4 regions of the Shewanella sp. NFH-SH190041 genome follow, and region 2 is predicted to be linked to each of the others. Evidence: predicted binding sites of a transcription regulator. Region 2 holds the regulator's gene; each other region holds the start of a gene.
The links. The regulator ArgR, encoded in region 2, controls arginine synthesis, uptake and breakdown. The targets are predictions, from matches to a motif close to ANTGAATANNTATTCANT.

Region 1 (4,630 bases), 1.3 Mb from region 2:
TTGATATCACCCCGGCAGTTTTTTCCCGCTTTTGCCATTTGCGGCACATCTTAGGAGAGGAGGTGATGACTCATAATGGGCAGATAAATACCACCATGGCGGTCAATGGATAAATTTACACCATACTTGCTGAAGTCATCGGGCTGAAATAGGCAGGGAAAATGACCATAAAACATTGGCCAGAAGGGGAAGGCCCACGGGAAAAATTATTGCAAGGCGGGGCCGGGCAGCTATCAGATGCTGAATTACTCGCCGTTTTGCTCAGAAATGGTACAGCTGGACAGAGCGCCGTTGCCATGGGACGCCAGCTATTGCTGGAATTTGGCGGCCTAAGATCATTGTTTTGTGCTTCTAGGGCTAAGGTGTGTCGACTTCGGGGCGTGGGATCGGTAAAATACGCGCAGCTTCAGGCGGCCGCAGAAATTGCGCGCCGAATTGCCCGTGAAAACCTGCATCGAGGGCAGGTTTTGACCAACCCCGGCTTAACCCGGGATTATTTGATGACGCAGCTGGCTGACAGACCCTACGAGGTGTTTGCCATCCTGCTGTTGGACAGCCAGCACAGGGTAATTCAATTTGTTGAATTATTCCGGGGCACTATTGATTCAGCGTCAGTCTATCCCCGTGATGTGGTAGCACTGGTGCTGGAAAAACAGGCTGCGGCGGTCATTGTTTGTCATAATCATCCGTCTGGCATCGCAGAGCCAAGTCAGGCTGACCGGCGAATTACTGAGCGATTGAAAAATGCGTTAGCAACCATAGATGTATCCTTGCTGGATCACATGGTAGTAGGGGATCGCGAGATTGTTTCCTTTGCGGAAAGGGGGTGGATTGTTTAACCACCGCTTGATCTTTCCTCGGCAATCCTGTATAAAATGCGCCCTTCGTGTGCCTCGGGCGACGGCCATACGAGGCACATTAATGCTCGAGCGTTAAAATTGTTTTTTGGAGAAGATTGACATGTCAAGAGTATGCCAAGTAACTGGCAAGAAGCCTATGGTTGGTAACAACCGTTCGCACGCAAAAAACGCGACCCGTCGTCGTTTTCTGCCTAACCTGCAAAATCACCGTTTTTGGTTAGAAACTGAAAAGCGTTTCGTACAGCTGCGCGTTTCTACCAAAGGTATGCGTATCATCGATAAGAAAGGTATCGAAGTTGTTGTTGCTGAACTTCGTGCCCGTGGCGAGAAGGTGTAATAGATCATGGCTAAAGCTAAAGGTAATCGCGAGAAGATCAAATTAGTTTCAAGCGCTAAGACTGGTCACTTCTACACTACTGAAAAGAACAAGCGTAACATGCCAGAAAAGATGGAGATCAAAAAGTTTGATCCTGTGATCCGTCAGCATGTTATCTACAAAGAAGCTAAGATCAAGTAATTGATTGCGTTCCGCACTGCGGAAACGGTTTCTTGAAAAGCCCCTCTCTGAGGGGCTTTTTTTTACCCGCCAATCACGCGCCTTTCCTCTGATTTCTGTCTTTTGCTCCCATTGCAATTCTGTTTTTTTGTTTGTGTATGTCGTGAAAATAAATGCTGTAAAAGTGAATTTTAATGCATTAATATGGCAAAATTCGTCTGATTTACGCCGTTAGGGATATGTGAGAGGTGGCATGTGTTAGCTGGAACAACACAGTTATTGGATAGTTTTCGGCATTCAGTACCTTATGTGAATGCGCACCGGGGGAAAACCTTTGTCATTATGCTGGGTGGTGAAGCCATTGAAGAGGGGCAATATCGCGCCATTATCAATGACGTTGCCCTATTACATAGCCTAGGGATCCGTTTGGTACTCGTGCATGGGGCTCGCCCCCAGATTGATACTGAACTGTATCGGCGGGGATTGTCTGTCGGGTTTCATAATGGCGTACGGATTACCGATGAGTCAGCATTACGAGTAGTGCATCAAATCAGCGGGGCGCTACAGTTTGATATAACCGCTCGTTTATCAATGAGCCTGTCTAATACCCCAATGCAGGGGGCCCAGATCAATGTGGTCAGCGGGAATTTTGTCATTGCCCAGCCATTGGGCGTTGATGATGGCGTGGATTATTGCCTGTCGGGTAAGGTACGGCGGATTGATATTAATGGTTTGACGCAGCAGTTGGACCAAGGCTGTATTGTTTTGTTGGGGCCGGTAGCGGCCTCTGTGACTGGGGAGAGTTTTAATCTCACCGCGGAAGAGGTTGCCACTCAGGTGGCCGTGCGCTTACAGGCCGATAAAATGATTGGCTTTAGCTGCCGAAAAGGCCTACTGGATGGCGATGCTAACTTAATCAGTGAGTTAATGCCCGCCACTGCGCAAGCGTATCTTGATTGCCCTCCCCATCCTGTTTGTCAGGCAACCCGAGCATTTATTAGCGGCAGCATTGAAGCATGTCGTCGTGGTGTGGCCCGCTGTCATCTTATCAGCTACCAAGAAGATGGTGCTCTGCTACAAGAACTCTTTACGCGAGAAGGTATCGGTACTCAAATCGTCACTGAAAGCGCGGAGCAGTTGCGCCGTGCCACCATTGCCGATATCGGCGGGGTATTAGAGCTGATCCAGCCGCTGGAGGAGCAAGGAGTGTTGGTGCGCCGCTCCCGTGAGCAGTTGGAGATGGAAATTGAGCAGTTTATGGTGATAGAGCGTGACAATTTGATTATTGGTTGTGCAGCGCTGTATCCCTTTGAGGAAGATAATGCCGGAGAATTTGCCTGTTTGGTAGTGCATCCAGATTATCGGGATCAAGACCGTGGTCAGGCACTGTTACATAATATTATTAGTCAGGCCAAAGCGCGGGGCTATGACAGATTATTTGCCCTGACAACCCGCAGTATTCATTGGTTTTTAGAACAAGGGTTCGAGCCGGTGGACATTGATGCCTTACCGGTGAAAAAAAAGCAGTTATATAACTTGCAACGCCGCTCTAAAATTTTTGCTCTCACACTAATATAAGTCTGATATTGGCCTGAAATATGCGCTGTTTCAGGCCGCATGTTTCCTCAGCTTGGCCTAAGCTTGATCCCCATAACGAGCGCCTTGGGAGGGATTATGCATACTCATATCTTTGACTTAGTGGCATTGGACAGTAGCACCAATACCGGCATCGCGATTGCGTTGTTACTGCTGCTGTTATTGTTGCTCTGGTTAAAGTATCGCCGTGAACCGGGGCGAGGCCATTATGTCGCCATGGCGCTGACCGGCGCGCTGCTGGTATTTGGTAGCTGGAGTTGGGTGGCGGCACTGCAGGCTGAGCTTACCCTTGATACCCGTGAGCTGAAATTAGATATCCCCTTTTATACCCTGTCGTTGCCCCGGGATGAGATTTTATCAACCGGCGTGCGGCGACTTGATTTTGCCCTTGAGCCAGAGTTTAAACCCCTGTATCGCCGTAATGGCATGGAGCTACCCGGCCTGCATTTGGGGTGGTTTACATTGCAAGATGGTCGCAAGGCATTGATGATGACTGGCAGTGTCGAGCCGGTCCTGATCCCCACCCGCGCAGGTTATGTGGTGATTGTCAGTGTGGCTGATGCCGACAGATTAATGGGGCTATTGTAGCCCCAGTCGCAAGCAGTGAACTGATGCCGTGAGATATGGTGAATAAGTGGCGGGGGATGCTACCCGCCACGTGACAGCCCCTTGTTTACAGCCTTGGTTTAGCGGTGTTGGGGCTTTTTTTCGGGGGGGATTCCCGGCGGCGATAGATCATATCAGCCGTGAAGGCGAGCAGGGCGAGCCAGATAAAGCCAAAGGTGATGCTTTTTTCCAGATCAAAGGGCTCACCGTACAAGGTGACGGCCAATACAAACATAATGCTGGGGCCGATATACTGGAAAAATCCCAGCACAGTCAGCGGAATACGCACAGCGGCTCCGGCAAAACACAGCAGGGGCACTGAGGTGACAATGCCTGCGGCCATCAATAATAGATTCATATCCCAGCTGTTGGTCAGCATATTGGCTCCGGCATCCTGTGGCACCAACAGCAGATACCCCAATGCCAAAGGCATCAGTAGCGCAGTTTCCAACACCAAGCCACTTTGAGCGTCAACATTGACCTTCTTACGCAGTAAGGCGTACAGACCGAATGAGGTCGCCAAGCCGATGGATACCACGGGTACTGAGCCAAACGAGATTAATTGGATCAGAACGCCGGTTGCCGCTAATCCTACAGCCAGCCATTGCAGTTTACGCAGCCGCTCACCGAGAAAAATCATCCCCAGCATCACATTCAGCAGTGGGTTGATGTAATAGCCCAGGCTGGCATCGAGCATATGATCATTGTTAACCGCCCAGATAAATAGCAGCCAGTTACCGGCAATCAGCACTGAGGTGACGGCCAGAATGGCCAGTTGTTTGGGTTGTCTCAGCACACTGCGCACCCGCTGAAAACCAGTGAAACAGCCCAATAGCAGCAACATAAAGACAAATGACCAGATAATGCGGTGCAGCAAAATTTCACTGGCCGGTACCTGTTGCAGGTGTTTGAAATACAGCGGCGCAAAGCCCCACATACTGTAAGCCAGTAGTGCCAGCACTATGCCTTTTTTCTGTTCAGCGTGTTCCATATCGGTCAGTTTTATCGGTTGTTTGTCTTGATGTCGGGCAGGCGATTGTACGGGCTATTATCTGGGCTGTCAGCCAGATTG
Region 2 (4,630 bases):
GCTTTCAAACCGATCCCTGTGACCGTCTGCTCACGTATTGCTATTAAAGCAACAAGGCTCAGGGAATACTCATGGCAAATGTGACATATAACCACTCTACAGACAACCACTTAGCATCGCCTAATACAAAGCTAAACCAAGTGTTGATTATCGGTGCAGCCGGGGGAATTGGTCAGGCACTTTGCCAACAATATCTGCAATATCCCAATATCAACATTACCACCCTAAGTCACACACCTTTGCCCCAACCGCTCGCCCTTAATCGTCGAATACACAGTATCAAATGTAACTGGCAAGCCTCTGAACTTGCGACTGCTTTGCAGCAATGCCAAACACATGGCTTATTTGATCGCGCCATCATCTGTACTGGCATACTCCAAGGCCAAGATACAATGGCAGAAAAACGATTGGAGCACTTATCCGCCGACAATCTGAACAAGCTTTTTTATGCCAATAGCGTGATACCGGCGCTGTGCCTGCAACAGCTGCCATGGCTTCTTACCCCACGTGCTGCTATTGCCATTTTAACCGCCAGAGTTGGTAGTATTACTGATAACCACCTAGGTGGTTGGTATAGCTATCGAGCCAGTAAAGCGGCTTTAAATATGCTAATAAAAACGGCCGCCATCGAATACGCTCATCACTGGCCTGGGCTCAGAATGCTGGCCTACCATCCTGGCACGGTAGATACCAAATTATCTAAACCGTTTCAGCACAATATTGTCTCGCAGCAATTACGCACAACTGCGCAAACGGCTCAACATCTTTGTCAATTCCTCGCCCCCCTGCACCATAGTCCCTTAACTGACGCTCCTCTCCCTTTTTTAGACTGGCAGGGAGAATCGATACCTTGGTAACCTTCAATCCCAGACAAGAAAAAAGCGAATATGACAAGCATCTTCGCTTTTCCTTAACCTTGTGCCCCTTACATCAGCCTTTATGTTCTTAACAATAGGCTGAAATCGTCACTGTACTTGACACTATTTCATGAAGTCAGTGCCTAATTGGATATCTCCTGTTAAGGTATCTAACATGCTATCTCTGGCCTGGGTTTCAAACTCACTCAATGCCCTATAGGGCAGCACTTTTTCAACCCCATTTCGCCCCAGCAACACAGGTTGAGCAAAGAATTGAGCATGCTCACTGCCACCATCGACATAGGCGCATTCAACCACATTAGTCTGCCCCTGCAAGCCACGAACTAAAGACATACAGAATCGGAATGCCGCCTGCCCCATAGACAAGGTAGCTGACCCACCACCGGCTTTTGCTTCAACCACTTCTGTGCCCGCATTTTGGATCCTGTGAGTCAACGCCGCAATTTCATCATCAGTGAAAGTCACGCCGTTAACCTGAGACAGCAGTGGCAAAATTGTCACGCCACTGTGACCGCCGATCACATTGACCTGTACATCCTCTACTTTCAACCCTTTGGCCTGCGCAATAAAGGTTTCTGAGCGGATAACATCCAGAGTCGTGACACCAAATAAACGCTTAGGATCGTAAACACCAGCCTGCTTCAACACTTCAGCTGCAATCGCAACGGTTGTATTCACCGGGTTAGTGATAACACCAATCAGTGCCTTAGGGCAAACTTTGGCAACTTTTTCAATCAAGTTACGAACAATCCCAGCATTAATATTGAACAGATCACTACGATCCATCCCCGGCTTTCTGGCGACACCGGCTGAAATCAGCACAATATCAGCCCCATCCAAAGCAGAGCTTGGGTCTTCCCCGGCAAATCCTTTCACCTCAACGTTAGTCGGAATATGGCTCAAATCCACCGCCACTCCTGGAGTCACGGGCGCGATATCATAGAGCGATAACTGTGAGCCAGCAGGCAATTGGGCTTTCAACAACAATGCCAACGCCTGACCAATACCACCAGCAGCACCTAGAACAGCAACTTTCATCGTTATCTCCGTCTATATTCCATTATTGATATATGTGATATACATCTAATTTCCTGACGCTGACATTACTGCAGCAACACAAAAATTTCAATCAAACACACCAATTTTTCACCAAACACCCTGTATTTTTAATTTTTATTAACACAAAAATTTATCTATATTCTCTAACATCCGGAGAACTAAATGATCAGCTATATTTAGAATGAATTTTTATTCACTGTAACTGCTATCACATTGACACTATTGCTGAAAATATTCACAATAAATCTGTTTATATGAATAACAAAAAGACAGTTATGGCCAGTAGCAAAAACCAAGATGAACTCATCAAAGTATTTAAAGCCCTGCTAAAAGAGGAGCGATTTGGCTCTCAAAGCGAGATCGTCAATGCTCTACAGGCAGAAGGGTTCAGCAATATTAACCAATCAAAAGTTTCCCGCATGCTGAGCAAGTTTGGCGCAGTGCGTACCCGCAATGCCAAACAGGAAATGGTTTATTGCCTGCCCGCCGAGCTAGGCGTTCCCACAGCAAGCAGTCCGGTCAAAAATTTGGTTATTGACGTTGACCATAACCAAACCATGATTGTGGTTAGAACCAGTCCAGGAGCCGCACAATTAATTGCCCGCCTATTAGACTCTATTGGTAAACCGGAAGGCATTTTAGGCACCATTGCCGGTGATGATACAATTTTCATCTGTCCGTCTAATATTGATGATATTGAAGACACATTAGAAACCGTAAAAAATCTGTTTAACTACAATGATTAATTCGCAACAAATAGCAAAACGCCCCAAACTGATAAGCCGTTTGGGGCGTTTTTTATCATCTAAAGAAACATTATTCCGCGTATTTGAGCAGATAATCTAACGATGGTGCAAAAAAGGATGAGCCGGTCATCGCTTTGGTAAAGTGCATCAGATGATCATGGTTTCCTTCCCCATCGCCATGAACCATAGATTGCAGCATTTTTTCAAAATGCTCTGGTGTCCGACAAGTTGCAATAAACATCAACCCCTGTTGCTTAACTGAGCCATAAGGCATGCTCTGACGCAAAATCTCCATTGCGTTCCCCTGCTCATCTTTCAGGTTCACCCGCTTTATATGACTGGTTAATGGCTTATCTTCAGAGGCATATTCAATATTATCCTGCTTAGTACGCCCAATAATATCTTCTTGTTTTTTTACAGCTAGACGCTGCCATTTTGTCAGGTTATGAGCATATTTCTGTACATGAATATAACTGCCACCGGCAAAGGCATTATCCTCATCCCCGACTAAAGCAACCGCCTGACGCTGCAGCCCTTTAGGGTTTTCCGTGCCATCCACAAAGCCGGTTAAATCCCGGCTATCCATAAAGCGGAATCCCCGCTCTTCATCCACCAGCTCAGTTAAATCTTCCAACATGCAGCAAACATCACTAGCTACCAGGTGCAGCACATCTAATCGATCTGCCCGCAGATGGACAAACAGATCGTGCTCCAGTGCAGGTGCATCACGGTTACCGGCTTCCATTGCCGGAAAGGGCTTCAGCTTTGCCGGACGAGACGCCGGATACAGCGTATCCCAGTAATTCGCACCTACGGCAACAAAACCATTAAAGGCACAGTCAGCATACTGATCCGTTAATTCATGAATATAATGAGCAATATTGGCGATACTGGGTCGAAGCTGCTGTTCTACCCCATCATTGGCATTCAACATCAGGTAAACACTGTGCAAATTTCCTTCGGCGCAAATTCCTAGCTGTTCCCGTGACATAACCTGATTTTCCATTTTTGTCTCACCTTTGTGCATTACATTATCTTCAGTAACATTAAGAGGCAACTTTACCGCAATATTGAAACAGACAGCACATTAAGATGAAAAAGTGTGATACATATCCACAGGTTAGCAAAATCAAGTTACAACACGGCATATTCCTGTCAAAAAATCACTAAGGGATGAGCATCGGTGCGTAACATCACTTTCTGCCCTGGCAACAATTGGGTTAATTGGCTACGCACTTCCAACAAGAGTGCATCAATCTCAACTTGATAGTGGCACACGTTCCCAAGAAAGCGCCTTTGCCGGATCACGCCAACGCCCTGCTCAGACGGCTCCAACTTTAGTTGCTGAGGCCGCAGCAAAAGCTCACCACTGTATGCGGCCGGATGGGGTAAGGCACTGGTGCTCACCAAAGGGCCTAGCGGAGTATCAACGTGGAAACTATCCCGCACCTGAACCGGCATATAATTTCCACTCCCCAAGAAGTCTGCGACATATTTTTCTGCAGGTTGCCAATATAAGTTCTCCGCACTGCCCTGCTGCACAATGCGTCCGTCTTTAAACAGCGCCAACTTATCGGCAAATACAAAGGCTTCATCCTTGCTATGGGTCACAAACACCGCCGTAATACCACGACGGATCAGGATCTCACGCAGTTCCTGGATCAGCTCAGTGCGCACCTGAGCATCAATGTTGGAAAAAGGCTCATCTAATAACAAGAGTTTCGGTTGATACGCTAACGCCCGGGCAATCGCAACTCGCTGCTGCTGCCCACCCGATAACTCATGGGGATAACGGTCGGCTAGACCGGTTAATTTCACCAGTGCCAGCATCTCATCCAGTAACCTCTGCCGCTCAGCCTTGCCCACATTCCTCACCCCAAACAGAATGTTCTCCGCCACATCCAGATGTGGAAAAAGCGCATAATCTTGAAAAATCATGCCAATGCC
Region 3 (4,630 bases), 140 kb from region 2:
CATTAATCAGGTAGTGGGCGGTGACCCCAAAGCGGCCGGAGGCGATCTGTTTAATGGCTGAGTTACGCAGTGTATTAAAACGGCGAGGATCTTCCCCCCCTTCACCAGAGTTGGAGCGTCCACCCAGTCGATTCATGGCAATAGCCAGTGCTTCATGGGCCTCTGGACTTAATGCCCCGATACTCATGGCGGCAGTATCAAAACGCGGATAAAGGGATTGTGCCGCTTCAATACTGTCCAGCGGCAGTGGTGTATCGGCGAGGGATAGCGTTAATAAATCCCGCAGTGTGGCTACGGGGCGCTGATCAACTCGCTGAGCAAAGCGGCGGTATGCCTGATAATCATGTTGGCGCAATGCTTGTTGTAGTTCGCTGACTACATCTGGATTAAAACAGTGGTATTCACCGCGAGCGACATATTTTAGTAACCCGCCCTGGGGGAGCGGTTTATGGGGGGCAAAGGCTTGCTGATGCAGTTTGGCTTGATCCGCTGCCAGTTGGGTAAATCCGGCGCCTTGAATACGGCTGATAACCCCATTGAAGCACAGTTTAATCACATCATCGGCCAGTCCCACTGCTTCAAATTGTTGGCTGCAACGATACGAGCCGACGGTACTGATGCCCATTTTGGACATAATTTTGCGTAGTCCCTTATCAATCCCCTGACGGTAATTGAGCATCAATGTGCGGGTATCATTCAATTGTTGTTGCTGCGCCAGTGCCGCGATGGACTCATATACCAGATAGGGATAGATAGCGGTGGCACCAAATCCCAGTAATACGGCAAAGTGGTGTGGATCTCGGGCTGAGCCGGTTTCAACAATGATATTTGTGTCACAGCGTAGGCTCTTATCCACCAGACGTTGTTGGACAGCGCCAACGGCCATGGCGGCCGGGATTAACTGGGTGTTAGCGGTGATTAGTCGGTCAGACAGGATCAGCAGTGTCGTGCCGGTACGAGCCAGTTTTTCCGCTTCATCGGTGATGCGGGCAATGGCGCAGGCTAGCCCTTCATCAGGTCGGTAACTGAGTTGTAGGGTGTCGGCGCGATAGTTGGTTTTATCCAGTGTCATCAACTGACTAAAATCACTGAATAGTAACACTGGGGATTCAAACATGACCCGGTAGGCGTTACCTGTGGTTTCGTTGAACAGGTTTTGCTCACGACCGATACAGGTGGTGAGTGACATCACATGTTTTTCTCGCAGCGGATCGATGGCCGGGTTGGTGACCTGGGCAAACTTTTGCCGGAAATAATCATACAAACTGCGAGTGTGGCGAGATAACACTGCCATTGGCGTGTCATCTCCCATGGAGCCGGTTGCCTCTTCTCCCTTACTGGCTAATACCCAAATGATTTGCTCCAGTTCTTCACGGCTATAACCAAACAGCTTTTGAAATTGCAGCAGTGCTTGGGGTGAGAACTCACTGTTGCCGTGCTGCGCTGACGGTACCTGGCTTGCTGGCGTGAGGGTTTGAGAGTTTTTAGCCATCCATTGCTTATAGGGATGACGGCGCTTGAGATCATTATCAATTTCAAATGACTGATACAGTCGACCATCTAAGGTATCGAGAACCAGTAATTCACCTGGGCCAACGCGGCCTTTTTCGATCACTTCATCCGGGCCATAATCCCAGATGCCGATTTCTGAGGCGAGGGTGAGGATCCTGTCTTTAGTGATGACATAACGGGAAGGGCGCAGCCCATTGCGGTCCACCGCGCAGGCGGCATGGCGTCCATTGGTCATCACAATCCCCGCCGGGCCATCCCAAGGTTCCATATGCATGGAGTTAAAATCATAAAAGGCTTTAAGATCATCATCCATTTCTGGATTGCTTTGCCATGCTGGCGGGATCAATAGTCGCATGGCTCGGTAGAGATCCATGCCCCCAGATAACAGCATTTCTAGCATATTGTCCAAGGAAGATGAGTCTGAGCCGCTTTCGTTGACAAAGGGAGCCGCCTGCTGCAGGTCTGGCAACAGTGGGGAGTTGAATTTGTATGCTCTGGCTCTTGCCCATTGGCGGTTGCCGGTAATGGTATTAATTTCGCCATTATGGGCTAGATAACGAAATGGTTGGGCTAAAGGCCATTTGGGTGAAGTATTCGTCGAAAAACGCTGGTGAAACAGACAGATGGAACTTTGTAAACGAATATCTGCTAAGTCGAGATAAAAGGTCGGCAGGGTCGCAGGCATCATCAAGCCTTTATAGACAATCACCTGACCGGATAGGCTGGCAACATAAAAGTCCTTATCTTCAGTGAGTTGCTGCTCCAGCCGACGTCTGGCCATATATAAGCGGCGTTCTAAATCTTTTTCTCGCCAGCCAATCGGAGAGTTGATCAGTACTTGGTATATACGGGGCAGTGTGTGACGGCCAATGGGCCCAAGGGCATCGGGATTGATAGGAACTTTACGCCACCCTGCAATGCTGAGGGTTTCTTTTTCCAGTTCTTGTGCCAAGAGTTGTTGGGCATGTTCGGCTTTTGTGTCATCTTGGCTGAGAAATAACATGCCAACGGCAAATTTACGGCTCAGATGCCAGTCATTTTCTGCCGCAATGGCGGTAAAAAATTTAACTGGCAGTTGCATCAGTAGGCCACAGCCATCACCGGTTTCACCGTCAGCTGCGATACCGCCCCGGTGTTTCATTCGATCTAAACCATGGATAGCGGTACGAACAATGCGGTGACTGGGCTCACCGTCCATTTGGGCGATCAGGCCAAACCCACAGTTATCCCGTTCAAAACTAGGATGATACAGACTCATTGGACACCTCCCTGACAAAATCCCGTCCCTATGGTTCAGAGACCATGCTTTGATACCACCTGAGGGAGCCTATTGACGCTTGCTATCGTTAGCGTCCGAGCCCATCAAATTATCCATTGCTCAATAAAACGTCAATTTAAAAATGATATTAAGTCATATTTTTTCACTTTTTATATAGATTGTTGGCTGGGTTTTACTAATGGTTTTGATTTTATCTATATGATAAATATAGATTATATTACTCATGATGATAATTTTACTTTGTTTATAAAGTCATAAAATATGCATTTTTACCCAATCGTGGTATTGGTGATGTTTGTGACAAAAAGGTAAAACTTGCAGGTTGACCATGACGTATTGCGCTGCATTTTTTAAAATACCCCCCATTTTCTTCTGTCTGGCGGGATGTCGCTGTGGGACTAGATCAATACGTCAATACATTCGGGGCCGTGTGCAAAGCTAAATACGGTGCTCGGGTAAAGAAACTGACCATAGATGCCAAATTTACCTGTCCTAACCGGGATGGCACCCTAGGGCGCGGTGGTTGCACTTTTTGCAATGTGGCTTCTTTTAGTCATGAGATGGGCTCACCTTTGACCATTTCACAGCAGTTAGCCCAAGGCAAGGCTAGTTTGCAGGATAAACGTGCCCGTAAAGTCGGCAGTGCTAAAGGAATTTCAGATAAATATATTGCTTACTTTCAAGCGTATACCAGTACATATGATGAATATCAGTTGCTGAAACAACGCTATGATGAAGCCATAATGGACGCGGATATTGTCGGGTTAAGTGTAGGGACCCGACCTGATTGTGTTCCGGATACTGTGCTGGATTTACTGCTGGATTATCAGCAGCAAGGGTTGGATGTTTGGTTGGAACTGGGACTGCAGACGGCTAATGATGTAACCTTGAAACGCATTAATCGTGGCCATGATTTTGCGGTTTATTTAGATACGGTTACCCGTGCAAGGCGGCGTGGGTTGAAAGTCTGTACTCACCTTATTCTTGGCTTGCCAGGTGAAGAGCACAGCGATTATATGCACACGTTAGATAAGGTGCTGCAAGCTGGGGTTGACGGGTTGAAAATTCATCCACTTCATGTGGTAGAGGGCAGTACTATGGCAAAAGCTCTGCGGGCTGGGCGGATGTCGCTACTGACGCTGGAGGATTATGCGACCAGTGTTGGCGAGATGATTCGAACCATTCCTGCAGAGGTGATCCTCCACCGCGTAACAGCCTATGCGAAAAAACCTATGTTGCTGGGGCCGGATTGGTGCCAGTTTCGTTGGAATGGGCTGGTGGCGATTGTGGATAATTTGCGCCAGTTTGGGGGGCAGGGGTGTCATACGGCGCGGCCATTTATAACGGATTGCAACCTTGATAGTGAGATTTGTTCGCAGAAATAAACAACTGCATCTGCCTATGGCTATATGAGTAAAAAATCCCAACAGTAAAAGTTATTAAAGTGTTAAGTTTTATTAAGTTTGTCTGAGTAGGGTTGTAACCAGTTGCGCAGCAGCGTTTAGTCGGTATGATGAGCGGTATTCATCGACTATCTGTTTTTTATTGTGATATCTGAATAAGCCGTCTGATGTTTATGTGAGGGATATATTCCTAACTTACGGTTTTTATTCAGATAAGTGCATTGGCTGATTTACCGTATTTGAGGGGGCCATCAATGGCAACAACTAAACTGGACAATATTCTCGATCTGAACACCTTGGAGCAATACTGCAGTGCTATCGGTGCCGGTACCTTGCTTAAAAGTGTAGTGTTATTTGAACAGTTGATGCCGGAATATGTTGCTAATTTGGTTAAGGCAGATGCTGCAGGGGAAAAAGATACCTTGTGCGCAGAGGC
Region 4 (4,630 bases), 2.1 Mb from region 2:
ACGGACATCATGATTGCCTGCGGCAGGGTAAAATGAGCAATCCCCGTTTCCTGCCAAAACGCCATTAAACCTTCCATGCTTCGCCCCTAGCCCAATGCCAACAGGCGAGCGCCGACGCTGACGGAGTCACCTTCCTTAACAAATAACCCGGCAATGACACCATCAACAATGGCGCGGATTTCGGTTTCCATTTTCATTGCTTCCAGAATAATCACCACATCGCCGGCTTTAACGCTGTCACCCTGACTCACTGCCACTTTAAAAATATTGCCAGACAGTGGTGCTGTCATTTCCGTGGCAGACGCTAAGGACGACATCACAGGTTCATTCGGCTGAGGCGCCACAGCCGGTTGCACCTGAGTGATATCACCACCAGCGGAAACCTGCACAACAAAGGTTTCGCCCTGTACGTTAACGGTATAGGTTTCTGCTGCAGAAGTGCTATTTGACTTAGCTTGGGGCTGAGGCGGTGACTGAACCTGCGTTTGAGGCGATGCAGCCGTCACACTGCCCGGAGCCGGTTCAAATGCGTCGGCGTTGCCTCGATTACACAAGAACTGCCAACCGATTTGCGGAAACAGCGCATAGGTCAACACATCGTCATCTAACTGCGCGGCTGAGGCTAATGCCAAATTGGCGGTCGCCGCTTTCTCTACCAATTCGGATTTTAAGCGGTCAAATTCAGGCGCGAGTCGATCTGCTGGGCGGCATGTGAGCGCTGGCTCACCCTGTAAGACTCGGGCTTGTAAGGCTTTATCCACCGGCGCGGGTGTTGCACCATATTCCCCCCGCAGCACCCCTTCAGTCTCTTTTGTCATGGATTTGTAGCGCTCCCCCGTCAGCACATTCAGTACCGCCTGAGTACCGACAATCTGCGAGGTAGGCGTCACTAATGGTAAATAACCCAAATCCTCCCTTACCCGCGGGATCTCTTCCAACACTAAATCAAGCTTATCAGCAGCGCCCTGCTCCTTTAGCTGATTTTCCATGTTCGTCAGCATCCCGCCGGGCACCTGAGCACGCAAAATACGAGAGTCAATGCCCTTGAGCGAGCCTTCAAACTGCGCATATTTCTTGCGCACTTCCCGGAAATAGGCCGCGATCTCTTCTAGCAACACCATGTCATAGCCAGTATCACGTTCCGTGCCCTCAACCATGGCAACCAGTGTTTCTGTCGCACTGTGCCCATAGGTCTGACTCATTGATGAAATGGCGGTATCCAATACATCAATACCGGCTTCAATGGCTTTTTGGTAAGTTGCAGTACTTAACCCAGTGGTAGCATGGCACTGCATCGCAATCACTAAATCAGTCTGCTGCTTCAATGTGGAAATTAACTCAAAGGCCTCCATTGGCTTGAGTAGCCCGGCCATATCTTTAATACATAATGACTGGCAGCCATAATCTTCCAGCTGTTTTGCCATCGATATCCAAGTATCCAGTGTATGAACTGGACTGGTGGTATAGCTAATGGTGCCTTGAGCATGGCCATCTACCCGTTTTACCGCATCAATTGCGGTTCGCAGATTGCGCACATCATTCATAGCATCAAAGATACGAAAAACATCCACACCATTGTCTTTTGCCCGGGTGACAAAACGATTCACCACATCGTCGGCATAATGCCGATAACCCAGTAAATTCTGCCCCCGTAATAACATCTGCTGTGGCGTATTGGGCATGGCCTGTTTTAGTAAGCGGATACGCTCCCAAGGGTCTTCACCAAGATAACGGATACAAGCATCAAAGGTTGCACCACCCCATGACTCCAGTGACCAAAAACCGACCCGATCTAATTGCTGCGCAATAGGCAACATATCTTCAATACGTAATCGGGTGGCCAGAATTGATTGATGGGCATCTCGTAACACCACATCGGTCAGGGCTAATGCACGGCTCATGGTAATGATCCTTATAAAAATCTGTGTCAGATTCAGTTTTTAGTACGGTACAGGTGGATAGCTGCAGTGATCGCAGCCAATTTTTTCTTATCTATTTTCGTATGAGGCATATCACTAGACTGGACCGGTACAGAGGAAATACCAGGTGCATATCGAGTCGCAACGATTTTGATGCCCGCAATCAACAGGCTGAGAAATAAAAAGACCAGTAGCATACCCATTGCCATGACTTGTAACGCCAAGGCGAACGCTTCAGTTATCTGGGCCATATTGTCCTCTTCATCATCCATGGGCAAAGGGGAGTATGTCGGTCGTCAACCGCCCAGCGCCTTTACTAACAATTAATATTTATGCAAATTGGCATTATTGCGTATCTATACCAACCCCATGCAAAACTGTAAATTGGTTATACCAAAAAGCTAAATTACCAGCCCACAGTACCAAATAAAAGCCAACAAAAACGACTTAAATTTAAATATTTCATATTTTAAAATGACAACCTACTGATATTAGTTAACTATGCCAACCAGTAATATTGGTATGCAATATTTAGTTATATGTAAATTGCTTTAAGTAATATTTATCTGTAGTGACTAATTATGCATCAGTAAGCGCTAATACATACATCGCGCAAATGCAGTAGGTTAAAATTGAAAATAAGCAAAATAAAGGAATAAAAATGTCATAGAAAGGGGGGCTTTCGTCAGTAAAAACACGATTCGTTTTCAGCAGACAAAAAAATACCCCGAACAGTGTTCGGGGTATCTCTTTATTATGGTGCGCGTGAGAGGATTCGAACCTCTGACCGCCTGGTTCGTAGCCAGGTACTCTATCCAGCTGAGCTACACGCGCAGAATAAGGCATTTAAATCAACATGGTGCGCGTGAGAGGATTCGAACCTCTGACCGCCTGGTTCGTAGCCAGGTACTCTATCCAGCTGAGCTACACGCGCATCGTTGAAATAAATGGCGGAGAAGGAGGGATTCGAACCCTCGATGGGAGATAAAGCCCATACTCCCTTAGCAGGGGAGCGCCTTCGGCCACTCGGCCACCTCTCCGACGTAAAATGGTGCGCGTGAGAGGATTCGAACCTCTGACCGCCTGGTTCGTAGCCAGGTACTCTATCCAGCTGAGCTACACGCGCAAAATTCTGTCGTTTTTTTGATGGTGCGCGTGAGAGGATTCGAACCTCTGACCGCCTGGTTCGTAGCCAGGTACTCTATCCAGCTGAGCTACACGCGCAATCAAAAAATAATCTGTTGCAGTTTTTATGGTGCGCGTGAGAGGATTCGAACCTCTGACCGCCTGGTTCGTAGCCAGGTACTCTATCCAGCTGAGCTACACGCGCAATATAAAAGTCGATACTGAGAAAAGCGATAATGCGAAATGCGTTACTGCAAGATGGTGCGCGTGAGAGGATTCGAACCTCTGACCGCCTGGTTCGTAGCCAGGTACTCTATCCAGCTGAGCTACACGCGCCAATCGTATCGTACTGCATAAATAAATGGTGCGCGTGAGAGGATTCGAACCTCTGACCGCCTGGTTCGTAGCCAGGTACTCTATCCAGCTGAGCTACACGCGCAATCTATTTAAGCAAGAAAATGGCGGAGAAGGAGGGATTCGAACCCTCGATGGGAGATAAAGCCCATACTCCCTTAGCAGGGGAGCGCCTTCGGCCACTCGGCCACCTCTCCGTTTTCTTGGCGCACATATTACTGTTTGAAGAAAATAAGTCAAACGCTTTTTAGGAAACAAAATTCGTTTGAACTGATTTTAATCAGATCGTCGTAATTTCCAGCAAACCCTTGTCCCAACTGCATCATAAGTGAACAATTATTGATGCTATTCCAATAATTGCATCAGGTGCAATGAGTCAAAAGTACAAAGTACCTTTTGGTCAGTAAGGTTATTTTACTGTCGATAAATGGCAATTGCCTGCTATTTAATCACATTTATGCGACTTTATACACCCAATTCCAAAAAACTTATGAATCAAAACGAAGTTAGCTATCAGTAAATAGCACTTTCACTCCTGGTGACGACATGTATTTAGCGAGTTCAGACTACAGTAAAGTCCATCTCACCCAGTTTTACGCCAGATTTAACCATTATTATGGTTAAACAAATATGCCATCTAGCGTAATCTGTGACGATGCGAACTAATCCTGTCGGCTGACAAGCGACGCTTCCATGCTATAAACAGCCTTTGCTCACCAATGTTGCCCATGTTATTTACTTATAGAGCGGCTTTAACCGCTGAATCAGGTACTAACAGCAAGTGCGCAATGTCTATATAGCTCAGTGTATTACTCGCCGTAGCTGGAAAGTTGCGGTAACGCTCTAGGGTCTGTTGACCTGTCGTGATTAAATTTTGTTCGAAATAAAAGCGTTTTAATTGCGGCGAGTGGTTTGTCGCCTAGTATGCTAAGCAAGAACCGCTCAACAAAGCATAAAACGCTTATAGCCGAACCCTGCGGGCAGCGTTTGAGACTCCTTTCTACTGCGTTATCGGCTTATCAACTACCTATCAAAGCCTCTGCCTTGTATAAGGCATCCTCAAATCGCTGCAAAAACAAACTTGAAAGGTCAACAGCCCCTAGCAAGAGCTAGTCATGCCGTCGCACATAAATACCATATTCGATGGCATCATTTGCAACGGCTACGAAGTCATCACGGTATAATTGATCGCCACTCAAGACAGCGGCACATAAATTGAAGTCAGCAAATGA

Region 1: argA (amino-acid N-acetyltransferase) is a predicted target of ArgR. The motif match lies at 1,540-1,557, and genes of this name have one in related genera.
Region 3: gltB (glutamate synthase large subunit) is a predicted target of ArgR. The motif match lies at 3,052-3,069, and genes of this name have one in related genera.
Region 4: NFHSH190041_RS14840 (OadG family transporter subunit) is a predicted target of ArgR. The motif match lies at 2,241-2,258, and genes of this name have one in related genera.

What each region holds. Positions count from the first base shown of each region.
Region 1 covers NZ_AP026070.1:4,148,432-4,153,061, reverse strand. Annotated here, with positions in the region: gene radC (RadC family protein) at 162-839, shown strand; gene rpmB (50S ribosomal protein L28) at 961-1,197, shown strand; gene rpmG (50S ribosomal protein L33) at 1,204-1,377, shown strand; gene argA (amino-acid N-acetyltransferase) at 1,612-2,934, shown strand; gene NFHSH190041_RS18480 (hypothetical protein) at 3,031-3,540, shown strand; gene rarD (EamA family transporter RarD) at 3,626-4,549, opposite strand.
Region 2 covers NZ_AP026070.1:1,096,605-1,101,234, reverse strand. Annotated here, with positions in the region: gene NFHSH190041_RS04875 (SDR family NAD(P)-dependent oxidoreductase) at 72-857, shown strand; gene mdh (malate dehydrogenase) at 981-1,916, opposite strand; gene argR (transcriptional regulator ArgR) at 2,213-2,683, shown strand; gene NFHSH190041_RS04860 (Dyp-type peroxidase) at 2,754-3,689, opposite strand; gene NFHSH190041_RS04855 (ABC transporter ATP-binding protein) at 3,839-4,630, opposite strand, start outside.
Region 3 covers NZ_AP026070.1:1,238,989-1,243,618, forward strand. Annotated here, with positions in the region: gene gltB (glutamate synthase large subunit) at 1-2,770, opposite strand, end outside; gene NFHSH190041_RS05460 (TIGR01212 family radical SAM protein) at 3,184-4,176, shown strand; gene NFHSH190041_RS05465 (Hpt domain-containing protein) at 4,449-4,630, shown strand, end outside.
Region 4 covers NZ_AP026070.1:3,337,620-3,342,249, forward strand. Annotated here, with positions in the region: gene NFHSH190041_RS14830 (sodium ion-translocating decarboxylase subunit beta) at 1-77, opposite strand, end outside; gene oadA (sodium-extruding oxaloacetate decarboxylase subunit alpha) at 87-1,901, opposite strand; gene NFHSH190041_RS14840 (OadG family transporter subunit) at 1,934-2,170, opposite strand; tRNA gene NFHSH190041_RS14845 (tRNA-Arg) at 2,677-2,753, opposite strand; tRNA gene NFHSH190041_RS14850 (tRNA-Arg) at 2,777-2,853, opposite strand; tRNA gene NFHSH190041_RS14855 (tRNA-Ser) at 2,868-2,959, opposite strand; tRNA gene NFHSH190041_RS14860 (tRNA-Arg) at 2,969-3,045, opposite strand; tRNA gene NFHSH190041_RS14865 (tRNA-Arg) at 3,067-3,143, opposite strand; tRNA gene NFHSH190041_RS14870 (tRNA-Arg) at 3,173-3,249, opposite strand; tRNA gene NFHSH190041_RS14875 (tRNA-Arg) at 3,304-3,380, opposite strand; tRNA gene NFHSH190041_RS14880 (tRNA-Arg) at 3,407-3,483, opposite strand; tRNA gene NFHSH190041_RS14885 (tRNA-Ser) at 3,504-3,595, opposite strand.